Dehalococcoides mccartyi CG5: one gene and its partner. The protein of the gene in region 1 binds, or shares a complex with, the protein of each later gene. Links are inferred from orthologs where the notes say so. Each region holds a gene or a part of one and is shown in the gene's direction. Other genes may lie near its edges. The genes, in order: uvrA and mfd.

Region 1 (7,102 bases):
TTGTATTTATATTCGTGTCCTGCCGAAGCAGTAAAGCCACACCCCATGCCCCGGTTATTTCCGGCCGGGGAGGGACTATCAGTGAAAAGCCCAGTTCTTCTTCAAAGGCTTTCTTCATGGCAGGGTTTCGGGCAACTCCTCCCTGAAAAACTACCGGCTGGCGGATTTCTTTGTGAAGCCCCAGGTCGTTTAAATAATTTCTGGCAAGAGCTTTACATAAACCATAAACAATATCCGGACGGCTACTGCCGGTCTGCTGGAAGTGAATCATATCTGATTCAACAAATACAGTACAGCGGCCTTTCAGTTCAATGGGGTTTTGGCTAAACTGAGCCAGTTGACCCATGTCCTCCAGTGAGAGATCCAGACGGCGGGACTGGTGTTCCAGAAAACTGCCGGTGCCGGCGGCGCAGATGGTATTCATGGCAAAATCCACTACAAAACCGTTTTCCAGCAGTATAAGTTTACTGTCCTGCCCGCCAATTTCTATCACCGTTTTCACTTCCGGTATCAGGTGGGCGGCAGCTTTGGCCTGTGAGCTGATTTCGTTTTTTAGCATATCCGCACCCACTGTTTCGGCTACCAGTTCACGGGCACTGCCTGTCACCGCCACCCCCAGCACTCGGGTGCTTTCCGGTAAACGGGACTGCAATTGCCTTAGTGCCAGTCTAAGGGTATTTAACGGATCTCCGGCGGTAGGCAGATATACCCAGTCTGTCAGTTCAGCAGATTGTGACAGGCATATTACTTTTGTAGATACAGAACCGCTATCAATACCCAGAAAAATGTTCATCTAAATAACCTATGGCCGAAAGGGTTCAAGCAGACGGCCGGGTAGATTTTTGAAACTCTGTTTTTACTTTATCCAGATTGGTTGAGTTACTAAATAAATCGGCTGCGGTCATAGCCATAGCCTTGGCGGCATCCAGCGCACCCTTTAGACCGTTCACCGAACAGGCAGCGGATGCAAATTCTTCCGTGTGTCCGGAGACTTCTTTGCGGGTAATGGCATAATATCCGTGCAGGCTTGGCAAAATCTGGCTGACATTGCCCATATCGGTACTGCCAAAATTCATATCCGAGTTTTCAAGCAGAGTTTTACGACCAAGCAGATCCATGTTTTTTACATATAAATTTGCCAGTGCCATGTTGTTATTCATGGGTGCATATATGGATTTATCAAAGCGGTACTCCAAACGGGCACCGGTAGCTTGGGCGGCAGACTTGAAGCAGTCCAGTACCCTGTCCATCAGCTCTTTCAGGTAAGGCATAGTTTGAGAACGTATCAGGAAAGTGCCGGCAGAATGTCCGGGTACGATGTTGGCAGCTTTACCCCCATCGGTAATAATGCCGTGAATGCGGGCGCTGGGCTCTATATGCTGGCGGAGTGAATTCAGACTGGTATAAGCCAGTACTATGGCATCAAGTGCGTTTATGCCTTTGTCAGGGTGGGCCGCGGCATGAGCCTCTTTACCGAAATACTCCACATTTAGGGTAACACAGGCAAGTGCTTGGGTAGTGGCAATATCTTCATTACCGGGGTGGGCTATGAGAGCCGAGTCCAGTTCTTTAAATATCCCTTTTTCCACCATCTGTATTTTGCCTCCGCTAAGTTCTTCAGCCGGAGTGCCTATCAGACAAACAGTCCCCCCGCAAAGCTTGGCAGCCAGACAGGAGGCTACGGCTGCACCTGCCGCCGAGGTGGCAATAAGGTTATGGCCGCAGGCATGTCCCAGTTGGGGCAGGGCGTCATATTCAGCCAGAAAACCTATAACCGGTGTTCCATGACCAAAAGTGGCTTTAAAGGCAGTATTAAGGCCGCCTATGTTTTTTTCAATGCTGAAATTTTGGCTGGACAGATATTCACAAAGCCATTCTACTGCTTTATGTTCCTGATAGCCCAGCTCCGGGTTGGCATGCAGCTTCAGAGACAGCTCTTCCAAACTGCCTTTTTCAGTGTTAATCATTTTAATGATGGCACTTTTGATATCGGCAAGATTGTTATCTGACATTGGCCTGATTATATCCCAAACCAGCCCGAAATACCATTTGCTGGCCCACCGGAGAGGATTAAAATGTGTTTTTTAACCGTTTCGGCAAGGATGGATTAGGCTATTTGGAGCTTTAATGGGGGTTTGGTCTTGGCTTGTTTAGCATTATGGTGTAAAATATTAGAACACATGTTTTGATTTGGTTAGCTAATAAATGAACAGGAGACTTTGCCGGTGGCTCAGGAATATATAAAAATTAAAGGTGCCCGCGAACACAACCTCAAAAACATAGATGTCCAAATTCCCCGTGACAAACTGGTGGTTGTGACCGGGCTTTCAGGGTCAGGTAAGAGCTCTTTGGCTTTTGATACCGTTTATGCCGAAGGGCAGCGCCGCTATATGGAGTCTCTTTCCTCTTATGCCCGCCAGTTTCTGGGCAGAATGGAAAAACCGGACGTAGACCATATAGAGGGGCTTTCACCGGCTATCGCCATTGACCAGAAAGGGGTCAGCCACAACCCCCGTTCTACGGTAGGCACAGTGACTGAAATATATGATTACTTGCGTTTGCTGTTTGCCCGTACCGGACACCCTCATTGCCCGGAGTGCGGCAAGGAGATTTCTGCCCAGAGCGTGGAACAGATAACCGATGCAGTCCAGCTGTTACCTGAGGGTGCCAAGATACTCATTCTGGGACCGCTGGTAAGGGGACGCAAGGGTGAGTATACCCAGATGTTTAAAGACCTCCGCAAATCAGGCTACGCCAGAGTTAGGGTGGACGGGCAGATTAAAGATTTGTCCGAAGATATAGAACTGGATAAAAACAAAAAACATGATATAGAAGCGGTGGTAGACCGTCTGGTGGTTGGTCAGGCGGGCTCACAGGGACGTGTTGCGGATTCGGTTGAAACTGCTCTGAAGCTGGGCGGGGGGCTGGTGGTAATATCGGTGGTGGACGGGCAGGATATGCTTTTTTCCGAAAAATTTTCCTGTGCGGATTGCGGTGTAAGCCTGGGTGAAATAGAACCCCGAACTTTTAGTTTCAATACTCCCCATGGCGCCTGCCAGACGTGTATGGGGCTGGGTGCCAAGATGGAGCTTGACCCTGAGCTGATTATACCGGACAAAAATCAGTCTCTGGCGGACGGGGCTATCAGTCCTTATCAGAACCAGAACTGGTACTTCGGACAGGTGGAAGATTTGGCCCGCAGGGCGGGTTTTTCGCTCAACAAGCCTGTTTCCACTTTTACTCCTGAACAAATGCAGTTATTGCTCTACGGTGAGGGTGGTGATATTCATAAATACCGCAACCGCTACGGGCGTGTAAGGGAATACACCAGTGGTTTTGAAGGGGTTATACCCCGTCTGGACAGACTTTACCGTGATAGTGAGTCTCAGGGAGTACGGGAGAGTATTGAAAAATATATGCTGGCTAGCCCCTGTCAGGCTTGCGGAGGCAAAAGGCTTCGCAAGGAAGCCCTGTCAGTAAAGATAGGCGAACGCAACATTGCCGATGTGGCGGGTATGTCCGTAGATGAACAGTTTAAATGGGCAAATGAACTGGCTGGCAAAAATACCCTGTTTAGCAAACGGGAACAGCTTATAGCCGCCCAGATACTCAAAGAGATACGTTCACGTTTGGGGTTCTTAAATAACGTGGGTCTGGAATATCTAACTATAGACCGTATCGCCGGAACTTTGTCCGGCGGTGAAGCCCAGCGGATACGTTTGGCCTCACAGATTGGCTCCGGCCTGATGGGGGTGCTATACGTTTGTGACGAACCTACCATAGGCTTGCACCCGGCAGATGATACCCGTCTGGTGGAAACCCTGCAGAAACTGCGTGATTTGGGCAATACCATACTGGTAGTGGAGCACGATGAATCTGTGATGAGGGCGGCGGACTATATTATAGATATGGGGCCGGGGGCGGGTGAACACGGCGGGCGGGTAGTGGCTACCGGCAATATCAGCGAAATAATGCAAAACCCGGCTTCACTTACCGGCCAGTATCTATCCGGCGCCAAGGTAATACCTGTGCCCGAAAAACGGCGGGATGGTAACGGGCAGGAACTGCTCATACAGGGTGCCCGCCAGAATAATCTTAAAAATATAGACGTACATATCCCTCTGGGCAAGCTGGTTTGCGTCAGCGGCGTTTCTGGCAGTGGCAAGTCCACTCTGGTTACCGATATTCTTTTCAAACATCTGGCTCAGGTATTTTACGGGGCTAAAGACAGGGCCGGCGGGTCAGATTCTATAACCGGCACGGAGCACATTGACAAGATAATAGAAATAAATCAGTCGCCCATCGGGCGGACACCCCGTTCAAATCCGGCTACCTATACAGGGGCATTTACCAATATACGGGAATTGTTTGCGTCAGTGCCCGAATCCAAGGTAAAGGGTTACGGGCCGGGGCGGTTTTCATTTAACATAAAAGGTGGACGCTGCGAAACCTGTGGCGGAGAGGGTTATATCCAGATAGAAATGCAATTTCTGCCGGATGTGACTGTTCCCTGTGAAGTTTGCCACGGGGCACGTTATAACCGCGAAGTGCTGGAGATAAAATTTAAAGATAAAAACATTGCAGACGTACTGGATATGACAGTGGACAGGGCGCTGGAGTTTTTTGAAAATTTCCCCAAAATCAGCTCCAAACTGCAAACCATGCAGGATGTGGGTTTGGGGTATATCCGCATAGGTCAGCCGGCACCTACATTGTCGGGGGGTGAGGCCCAGCGTATCAAACTGGCAACCGAACTTTCCAAACGGGCTACCGGGCGGACTTTATACATACTGGACGAACCTACTACCGGGCTTTCTTTTGAAGATGTGGCGGCACTTCTGCGGGTGCTTCAGCGGCTGGTAGACAGCGGCAATACTGTGGTAGTTATTGAGCACCAGCTGGATGTTATCAAGAATGCAGACTGGATAATAGACCTAGGGCCGGGTGCAGGCATAAAAGGCGGGCAGATTGTAGCTGAGGGTATACCTGAAGATGTTGCCTTGAATAAAGCCTCCGTGACCGGCAAATACCTGCGGCGGGTTTTACCGAAACTGAAATAGACTTAATCAGTTATCGCCTGTTTGCCAGGCGTTTACTGCAAATTTGCCAAGACTAATCAAAGGGGACAGAAATATGGACAGGCAATTGGCTTTGGCTGAAGTAGAAAAACGGGTAGACAATAAGAATCTGGTCAAACATATGCTGGCTACTGAAGCAGTTATGAAAGGTTTGGCCGGGTATTTTGGTGAGAACCAGGATGAATGGGCTATGGCTGGGCTTATTCATGATATAGATTTGGGTGAAGTAAAAGACGATATGTCACTTCACAGCAAACGGAGTGCCGAAATTGCTGCCAGTTTGGGTGCAGGTAAAGCTGTTTGTCAGGCTATTCTGGTGCATAACTCTGCACATGGTATTATCCCCGATAGCCGTATGGAAAAAGCCTTGTTCTGTGCTGACCCTATTACCGGGCTTATTACCGCCGCTGCTCTGGTCAGGCCGGACAAAAAGCTGGCCTGTGTGGAAGCCAAAAGTGTGGCTAAACGTTTCAAGGAAAAGTCCTTTGCTGCCGGTGCAAACCGTGAGCAGATTGCCAGTTGTTCAAGTTTGGGTCTGGAACTGGATGAGTTCATCCGCCTGTCCCTAAGCGCCATGCAGTCTGTTTCTTCTGATTTAGGGCTGTAACTGCTTTCTAATAATTACGAACCCTTTGCAATTTGCCCTGTTTAGGTAATATAATTCTAACATAGGCGTTTGATAATACTCAGCGGAAAGGGCAAAGGAAAAGACTACATGATACTGCGCACCCGGATTAAGGAACTGCGGGCAAGATATAATCTTACCCAATCTGAGCTGGCCGAAACAGTAGGGGTCAGCCGCCAGACCATGCTTTACCTTGAAAAGGGCAAGTATAATCCCTCGCTTATTCTGGCCCACAAAGTAGCCAAAGCCCTGCATGCAGATATAGAAGACGTATTTATCCTGCGGGACGTTTAGTTTAGGCGGATAGCTGAGCCGGATGGGGTTTTGTCTATCTCAATGCGGGTGGGGAATGAATCTTTCAGGTCATCTATATGGGTTATGACCAGTATCTTGTCAAACTCGTTCTGAATAGAGTTTATGGCCTCTTTCAGGCGCTCAATGCCGGTAGTGTCCTGTGTGCCAAATCCCTCATCAATGATAAGTGTCCGCAAAGGTGCGCCCAGACGGTTTGCCAGCAAGTGTGACAGGGCAATCCTGATCGCAAAATCTATCCTGAAAGCCTCACCGCCGCTAAAGGTTTCATAGTTGCGGGTGCCAAGTTCATCCGAGATATTTATATCCAGAGTTTCGGTTTGGTCTCCCTTTTTGGTGGAACGCTGGGTTTCTATGCTAAGGTGCATGCGGCCGTCAGTCATACGCGACAGCAACAGGTCAGCTCCGTTTTCCAGTTCAGGCAGGGTGTCTTCAATAAGCATAGTCTGGATTCCGTCTTTTTTGCCGAAAGCTCTGACCAGTTTACCGAAATAATTTATTTCTTGAGTGGTCTGGTCTTTCTCTTGTGCTTGCTTTTTCAGCTTTTTCTCCAGCTCATTTATCTGTTCTGCTTTCTGGCTGAGTGAACCCAGTTGTTGCCTCAGGGCATCCTGCCTTTGACTGAGTGACTTATATTCAGTTTCGGCTTCTCCCAGTTCTTTTTCAAGCACCGGTAATTCCGCCAGCTCTTTAAGCAGGGTCTGCTGTTCATTTAGTTTATTATCACGCCGGACTGTCAGCTCTGCCAGTGCAGAGGATGCCTTTTTTAGACTGTCATTTTCCAGCGGCAGGCGGTTAATTGCTTCGTCAAGTTTACGTTTCTTTTCTTCAAAAGGGGTCAAATCAGCCAGATTCTGCTGGTTTCGGGTATATTCGGCATTATCAAAATTTAGTCCCTGTATTTCTTTTTCGACTACTGCCAGACTGGCCTGCTCCGCAGTGGCATAGCTCCGTTCGTTCAGTTGTTTCTCAATACCTGCAATCAGGTTTCTGCCTTCCGCCGCCTTTATTTCAGCCTCTTTAGCCTCCGCAATCCCTTTGTCCAGTAGACTTATCTGTCTTTCATACTGTTTGTGGCTATGACTCA
Region 2 (7,679 bases), 590 kb from region 1 along the record:
TGTGGTCAGTCTGATTGAACCGGCTATAGTGCGGGTAGATGTAAGCGGCCGGAACTTTTCTGCCTCCGGCTCCGGCACTATTATTGATAAACGGGGTTATATACTGACCAATTACCATGTTATTGAAGGGGCAACCACTATCAGGGTAACCCTGATGAGCGGTGCTATATATTCGGCCAGTGTGGTAGGCAGTGATACGGGCCGGGATGTGGCTTTGCTGCTTATGAGTGCTACTAGCGGCCAGGAATTTCCTACTGTTACTTTGGCCACTATGGCTGATATCAAAGTGGGTATGGACGTGGTGGCGGCCGGGTTCCCTTTAGGGACTGATTTGGCTGGTCCGGCTACTTTTACCAAAGGTATTGTTTCGGCTATGCGTACCTATGAAGGTTATCTGTATGTTCAGACAGATGCAGCCGTAAACCCCGGCAACTCCGGCGGTTGCATGGTGAATATGGATGGACTTATGATAGGTATACCCTCTGCCGGGATAGTACCCTATGGTGAGGACATAGAAGATATTAATCTGGTAATACCGGTTAGTGATATTATCAGTTTTCTTGCTTTATACATATAAGGCTGAAAAATTTATAAATGAACATCCCTTTCCCAATATGCCCGAAGAAGCTATTATTATATATTAGATAATCTAAAGGAGGAGCAGGTATGACTACCGCCCAGAAATGGATAGGAGTATTACTCAGTTTGGTACTGATAGGGGTAAGTGCGTTTAACACTATTCTCCTGCTTGACCAGAAAGACCAGTTGCAGACTGCCCAGGGGCAGATCTCGTCTCTGCAAAGCCAGCTTAGTCAAGCCGGTACGGATATAAATACGCTTAAGAGCCAGCTGACGGCAGTAAACGGGCATTTAGCTACTTTGGATGGGCAAATCGGCGAGCTTTTAAAACTTTCTACGGCACAAGTGGATGCTATTGCCTCTGTTATGGCGTCGGTGGTGTACATAGAAGTAGATTATTATGACCGGTCTACCGGTGAAAGAGGTACTGTTTCCGGTTCAGGGACTATTATGGATAGCCGCGGCTATATACTTACTAACCGCCATGTGGTGGAAAACGCCACCAATGTGACCGTAATCTTGCCCAATAAACAAGTTTATACGGCTGAGGATTTCTGGATAGATGATTTTATGGATGTGGCCGTAGTTAAAATAAAGGCAAACGGTCTGCAGGCGGCATCTTTCGGTGACCCAAGCACCCTTAAAATGGGTGATACTGTTGTTGCTCTTGGTTATCCGTTAAGCATATCTCCCACTGATGGCGGTATGACGGTCACTGCCGGTATCGTAAGTAATCTGGAGAACTGGTTTTTTATAGATGAAACGCCTTATTTTGACGTAATCCAGACAGATGCGGCTATAAATCCGGGCAATTCCGGCGGGCCTATGATAAACCTCACAGGTGAAATTATCGGTATAAATAGTGCCGGTATTTTAGATGCCCAAAATATGGGTTTTGCTATAAATGTGGCTACCGCCGAGCAGATTTATGAAAGCTTGGTAGCAGACGGCAGCGTCAGTCATCCGTATCTGGGGATAGATGTTGATGACTATTATGATGATATACCGGGATTTAGCGGTGCTACCGAATCAAACGGGGTTGAGGTGTTGGATGTTGAACACGGCAGCCCGGCAGACCTTGCCGGTTTGAGGGATGGTGACGTTATTTACCAGTTTGACGGAAAGGCAGTCACCTCTTTTTCAGACCTGCTCAGAATTCTCTGGAGGATGGAATCAGGTGAGACGGTAGTTTTGCAGATAAAGAGGGGTGGAGTTGAGAGGACTATAACAATATTCCTTGAAGACCGCCCGTCATCCTCATACTTCTTTTAGTTTATAAATAATTGGTTATTAAAAAGCCCGGTGCTGTTTCTAAAACGTGCCGGGCTTTTTTTGACCGCGTTTGTTATGCAGGTTTCCCAGTGAACCACGCCCGTTAACCAGATAACGGTATTTGGGAAGTTTGCGTCCGGGTGGGGTAGTCAGGCTGATTACCACGCTGCCTTTACGCCCGTCTTCAGCCTCAAAAATATATTCAGCCGGTTTTAGCTCTTTAGAGGAGGTTATCTCTCCCCACCACTTGGCGGATGTATATTGGCTGGAGTTGGTTTCCATGAGGTTATACTGGACATCTGCCAGTGGTTTGTCCACATCTTTAAGGTAAATATGACCCAAGCCGCTGGTGTATTTAATGCTCACTGGGTTTTAAGCAGGCTCATGCCCTGAAAGAGATAGAAATGGCGTGAGGGCATGCCGTAAACGGCCTTGTTCAGCTTCTTTTTAAGGGTGCAGCGCCCTTGTTTTCCATCCTCGGTGCGGATAGAGTAACCACCACCGTCAGCTACTTTGTGGTATTCAGTGAAGACCAGTTCTCCCCACCAGCGGGAATCAGAATTATCCTGAAAGGTATATTCTACCTCTCCTATCAACTGGTCTCCCTGGTATATATTGCCCAGTGCCATGACCTACCTCCGTTAAATTACCACCAGATTATTGCGGTGTATTACTTCAGGGCCTTGGTTGCCCCCTAAAACGGCGTTTAGTTCCTGTGAGTGAAGGCCTTTTATTTTGGAAATATCATCTGAAGAGTAATTGGTTATGCCATAACCCAGCCGTTTTCCGTGGCTGTCGGTAAGCTTTACAATATCACCCCGCCCGAATTTGCCTTCGGCCTGTTGCACTCCGGCAGCCAGCAGGCTTTTCTGGTTTTCTCTTAGTGCTTTGGCTGCCCCGTCATCTACACAGATGCTGCCGCGGGTGCAAAGCCCGCTCATCATCCAGCGCTGGCGGCTATCCGGCTTGTGCAGTGAAGGTATAAAACGGGTACCTTCATTTTCACCATTCGCCAGTTTGAGAATAATATCCGGTATATGCCCGTCTGCAATAATGGCGGTTACCCCTGAAGATGTGGCCAGTCTGGCGGCTTCCAGTTTGGTTACCATTCCGCCTGTACCCAGCTTGTTTGAGCTGCCGGCGGCCAGTTGCTCCAGTTCTTCGGTAATCTCTTTGACCTCGGTTATCAAGGTAGCTTCAGGGTGGAGAGTAGGGTCTGAGGTGTAAAGCCCGCGGATATTGGTCAGTATCAGCAGTAAATCAGCCTCTATCAGGTTGGCTACCATGGCCGACAGATTGTCATTATCCCCAAATTTGGCTTGCTGGATTTCATCTATTGCTACCACGTCATTTTCATTGACAATGGTTATAATTCCCAGTTCCATCAAAGCCAGCAGGGTATTTCGGGCGTTGAGGTAACCCGAACGGTCAGACAGGTCACTTTTGGTCAGCAGACCTTGGGCAACCGTCAGCCCGTGAGGACTGAATAACTGGTCATAATAATTCATAAGCTGGCTCTGGCCTATGGCGGCCAGCACTTGTTTAAAAGGAACATCTTTCGGAATGTGGCGGATACCCATTTTAGAGCGTCCGGCGGCAATAGCCCCCGAAGAAACTATAACTATCTCAGTACCCAGGCGGGTCAGTTCGGCTATCTGTCGGCACAGGTCAGCCATGCGCTCATGGTCAAGCTTGCCTGTGCCGCCGGTGAGCAGACTGGTGCCCAACTTTATTACAACCCGTTTATAACAATTTTCGTTCATAAATAAGTCATTATAGCAAGCAAGTTAAGCCAGAACAAGGATTACCCCGTATATATTGCACCTGACTTGAGGGCGGGTGCTTTCGGTGATACAATTTCCAAACGGGGCTACCTCTAACGGTAAGCCCCTAAATGTGTTTGGAGAATATATTGAACCTTATCGGTTTGTTGCCTCTAATAGACCAAAGTCCTTCATTTAACAGTCTGTTTGAATCTTTAGACAGGGGTGAAGCTGATATTTCTGTTTTAGATGCGGGGAGGGGTTTCAGTTTGGCGGCGGTATACCGCAAGCTTAAATGCCCCATGCTGGTTATCACTTCACAGCCGGAGCGGGCCAGGGAACTACTGGAACAGATAGCCGCTTACAGCGGGGAAGAGCCGGGGTTTTTGCCTGACCCCAGCCTGTTGCCTTACCAGAGGGCTGTTTCAGACCGTAATTCCTCACTGGAAAAAATGCGTCTGGCAGGCATTTTGGGCGGTTTTATCCGGAGTGGAGATGCCCGGATAATAGTTACAGCTGTGCCGGCTCTGCTTCAGCGGTATATATCCCCCAAAGTATTTGAGCAGTCTTTTGTGCAGGTCTGGACGGGATTGGAAACAGAACCCCAGAATCTTATTTGCCGTTTTCAGCAACTGGGATACCGTCAGGAAAGCATAGTAGAAATGCCGGGAACATATTCACATCGGGGCGGGATACTGGATATCTTCCCCCATACCGAAGATAACCCGGTAAGGCTGGAATTTTTCGGCAATACGCTGGAAAGTTTGCGTAATTTTGACCCTCAAAGCCAGCGTTCGGGAAAGCAAGTAAACGAGCTTACCATCAGCCCCGCAAGTGAAATTTTTCATCTGGGGCAGTTGCCCCGTCAAGAGCTTAAAAACAAGCTGGATGCTTTGCTCACTGATAACCTTAATCCTGAATTCAGCCGCACTCTGTCGGCAGATATAAACCACTTGCAGGAGGGTTTAAAACCGGAATACCCGGAATTTTTTGCCCCTCTTTTCAATACCTCAAGCATACTTGATTATCTGCCGGCGGATGCTCTGGTAGTGCTGGATGAGCCTGCCTCTATAGAGCAGGCGGCTTTTCATCTGGATAACGAAGCCGAAGAACTGCGCTCAGATCGTCTGTCACAAGGTGAGCTTCCTTCCGTTTATCCCCGCCCGTATTTCAGCTGGGCAGAGATATCTGAAATGTTGAAAACCAAAAAGAGGCTTATTATGGCCTCTTTCGGGCGGGAGAGTGAGTCTCTGAAGCTGGAGTTTGCTTCTCCGGATAATTATGTGGGGCGTTTAACCAGTTTGTATGAGAAACTGCCGGAACTGAAAGGGCACGCAGGCAGGGTGGTTATAGTCAGCCATCAGGCCGCCCGTTTGACCGAGCTTCTGGCGGAAGAGGGTATTTCCACAAATGTTCAAACAGATATTTTGAAACCCCCTCCGTCTGCCAGTCTAAGCCTTGTTCAAGGGATATTGGGTGCGGGCTGGAGTTTAAGCGGTAGCTTGCACGTATTTACCGATGCCGAACTTTTTGGTTTTGTAAAACAGCGGCGTTTGCCCTCCAAACGTCCGGTTGCCCGCAAGGGAGTGGTGCTGGACATAAAGCCGGGTGAATTTGTGGTGCATATAGACCACGGGGTAGCCCTGTTCAGCGGGGTCAGCCATATGAACCGTGACGGCATGGATAAAGAATACCTGATACTCCAGTATGCCGGCGGCGACAAACTCTATGTACCCACAGACCAGATGGACAGGGTAAACCGTTTTATAGGCAGTGGGGATGAACCCCCGTCTTTGCACCGGCTGGGTACTCAGGAATGGCAAAGGGCTAAAGAAAAGGCCAGTGAATCCGCGGAAGAGACTGCCCGTGAGCTCCTTGAGATTTACGCCAAACGTGAACTGGCCAGCGGCTATGCTTTTTCGGCAGACACCGTCTGGCAACAGGAGATGGAAGCATCGTTCTCCTATGTGGAAACACCTGACCAGCTGAAGGCCCTGTACGATGTCAAAGAAGACATGGAAAAACCCCGCCCTATGGACAGGCTTATACTGGGGGATGTGGGCTACGGTAAAACCGAGGTAGCTATAAGGGCGGCTTTCAAAGCGGTTATGGACGGCAAACAGGTAGCAGTTTTAGTGCCTACTACTGTGCTTGCCCAGCAGCATTACACTACTTTTCGTGAGCGGCTGGCCACTTTTCCGGTAAAAGTAGAGGTGCTAAGCCGATTCCGCAGCCAGTCCGAACAGAAAGAAGTGGTTGAAAATCTGGAAAAAGGCGAGGTGGATATCTGCATAGGTACTCACCGCCTGCTTCAGGCAGATATAAAGTTTAAAGACTTGGGATTAGTAGTTATAGATGAAGAGCAACGCTTCGGGGTAGCCCACAAGGAATTTTTCAAGAAACTGCGTGCCCAGGTAGATGTGCTTACCCTTAGCGCTACCCCCATACCCCGTACTTTGCACATGTCTATGGTGGGAGTGCGGGATATGAGTATTATCGAAACTCCGCCCGGTGAACGCCTGCCTATAAAGACCGTAGTAGCCGCTTTTGATGAACGGCTGATACGTGAAGCTATACTGCGGGAAATGGAAAGAAACGGGCAGGTATTTTTTGTGAATAACCGGGTGATGGGCATAAATTTGCTGGCAGAACGTATCCAGCAGCTTGTTCCCGAAGCCCGCATAGGTATCGGGCACGGGCAGATGGCTGAAGAAAAACTGGCGGCCGTAATGGCTGATTTTGTGCGGCATGAACTGGATGTGCTGGTATGTACCACCATAATAGAATCCGGGGTGGATGTGCCGAATGCCAATACCCTTATCATAAACCGGGCAGACCGCTTCGGGCTTACCCAGCTTTACCAGTTGCGGGGAAGGGTGGGGCGGAGTTCCCAGCTGGCATATGCCTATTTCCTGTATGAAAAAGAAAAACGCCTTAGCGGCGATGCTGAGAAACGCCTGAAAACTATCTATGAGGCAGCTGAACTGGGGGCAGGCTACGGCATTGCTATGAAAGACTTGGAGATACGGGGTGCGGGAACACTGCTTGGGGTAAAACAGTCAGGGTATATAAATTCAGTCGGTTTCAATCTGTATACCCAGATGCTGTCAGAGGCTGTGGCCGGGCTGAAAGCTACGGGCAGCGGGCTTTCAAAAGAGGAAATACGCCTCAAGAACATGCCTGCCCCCAAGCTGGATTTACCTCTGGATGCATTTATACCCGAATATTATATTCAGGATCTGGATCTCAGGCTTTCCATCTACCAGCAGTTATCGGCTTTAACCAGTCTGGCAGGAGTTCAGGAAAAAGAAAAGGAACTGGCAGACCGGTTCGGGGCAATGCCGCCGGAACTTGAAAACCTGCTTTATTCAATCCGTCTGCGTCTGCTGGCTAAAAAAGCCCACGTGGATACTATAGTAACCGAAGGCAGCCAGATAGTGGTGCGGATGCTGGGCGGGCTGATAATAAACAAGTCTTTGCTTGAACCGCTTCGGGCAGGGGTTATCGCAGGGCGTAATCAGGTGGCTATAGAGTTTAAAAAAATTGGTGATAAATGGAAAGAGGTACTGGAAGAGGTAATCTGGCGATTGGGGTAGGCAGGGTTTAAAATGAATAAAATTTATGATATTATTCAAAATATTCAAATATCCTCTGTCAGGAGATTCAGATGAAAATTTTACTCCTTTACCCACGTTATCCCGACACATTCTGGAGCTTCAAGCATGCCTTAAAGTTTGTTTCTAAAAAAGCCTCTTTTCCGCCGTTGGGTCTTCTGACTCTTGCCGCCATGCTGCCGGATGGCTGGCAAAAGAAACTGGTAGACCTTAATATTGAAAACCTGACGGATAAAGATATACTGGCGGCAGATTACGTCTTTATAAGCGCTATGGCAGTTCAGCAAAAATCCGCCCACGAATGTATAGACCGCTGCCATGCTCTGGGTAAAAAAGTAGTGGCCGGAGGGCCTTACTTTACGGCTGAGGCTGAAACCCTGAAGGGCATAGACCATTTGTTGCTGGGGGAAGTGGAAAACTCTCTGGCAGGTTTTGTGCGTGATTTGGAAGA

The links.
Region 2: the proteins of uvrA (region 1) and mfd are in contact, whole or in part, in a crystal structure (PDB 4DFC), measured with the Escherichia coli proteins. The link is inferred for Dehalococcoides mccartyi CG5 from one-to-one orthologs.

Annotation. Positions count from the first base shown.
Region 1 is NZ_CP006951.1:396,570-403,671, forward strand. Bases 1,860-5,260 are described here. They hold uvrA (excinuclease ABC subunit UvrA), read left to right. Parts: upstream 1,860-2,225; coding sequence 2,226-5,060; downstream 5,061-5,260. Other genes in these bases: X794_RS02070 (M20 family metallopeptidase), read right to left, coding at 1,860-2,012; X794_RS02080 (HD domain-containing protein), read left to right, coding at 5,134-5,260. Outside these bases: X794_RS02065 (acyl-CoA dehydratase activase), read right to left, coding at 1-793; more of X794_RS02070, read right to left, coding at 819-1,859; more of X794_RS02080, read left to right, coding at 5,261-5,685; X794_RS02085 (helix-turn-helix transcriptional regulator), read left to right, coding at 5,794-5,997; X794_RS02090 (AAA family ATPase), read right to left, coding at 5,994-7,102. UniProt on the Escherichia coli protein: The UvrABC repair system catalyzes the recognition and processing of DNA lesions. UvrA is an ATPase and a DNA-binding protein. A damage recognition complex composed of 2 UvrA and 2 UvrB subunits scans DNA for abnormalities.
Region 2 is NZ_CP006951.1:988,136-995,814, reverse strand. What follows is about bases 3,433-7,410. They hold mfd (transcription-repair coupling factor), read left to right. Parts: upstream 3,433-3,763; coding sequence 3,764-7,210; downstream 7,211-7,410. Other genes in these bases: X794_RS05220 (B12-binding domain-containing radical SAM protein), read left to right, coding at 7,282-7,410; proB (glutamate 5-kinase), read right to left, coding at 3,433-3,614. Also shown: X794_RS05250 (S1C family serine protease), read left to right, coding at 1-577; X794_RS05245 (trypsin-like peptidase domain-containing protein), read left to right, coding at 667-1,851; X794_RS05240 (hypothetical protein), read right to left, coding at 1,891-2,217; X794_RS05235 (hypothetical protein), read right to left, coding at 2,214-2,480; more of proB, read right to left, coding at 2,493-3,432; more of X794_RS05220, read left to right, coding at 7,411-7,679. UniProt on the Escherichia coli protein: Couples transcription and DNA repair by recognizing RNA polymerase (RNAP) stalled at DNA lesions. Mediates ATP-dependent release of RNAP and its truncated transcript from the DNA, and recruitment of nucleotide excision repair machinery to the damaged site.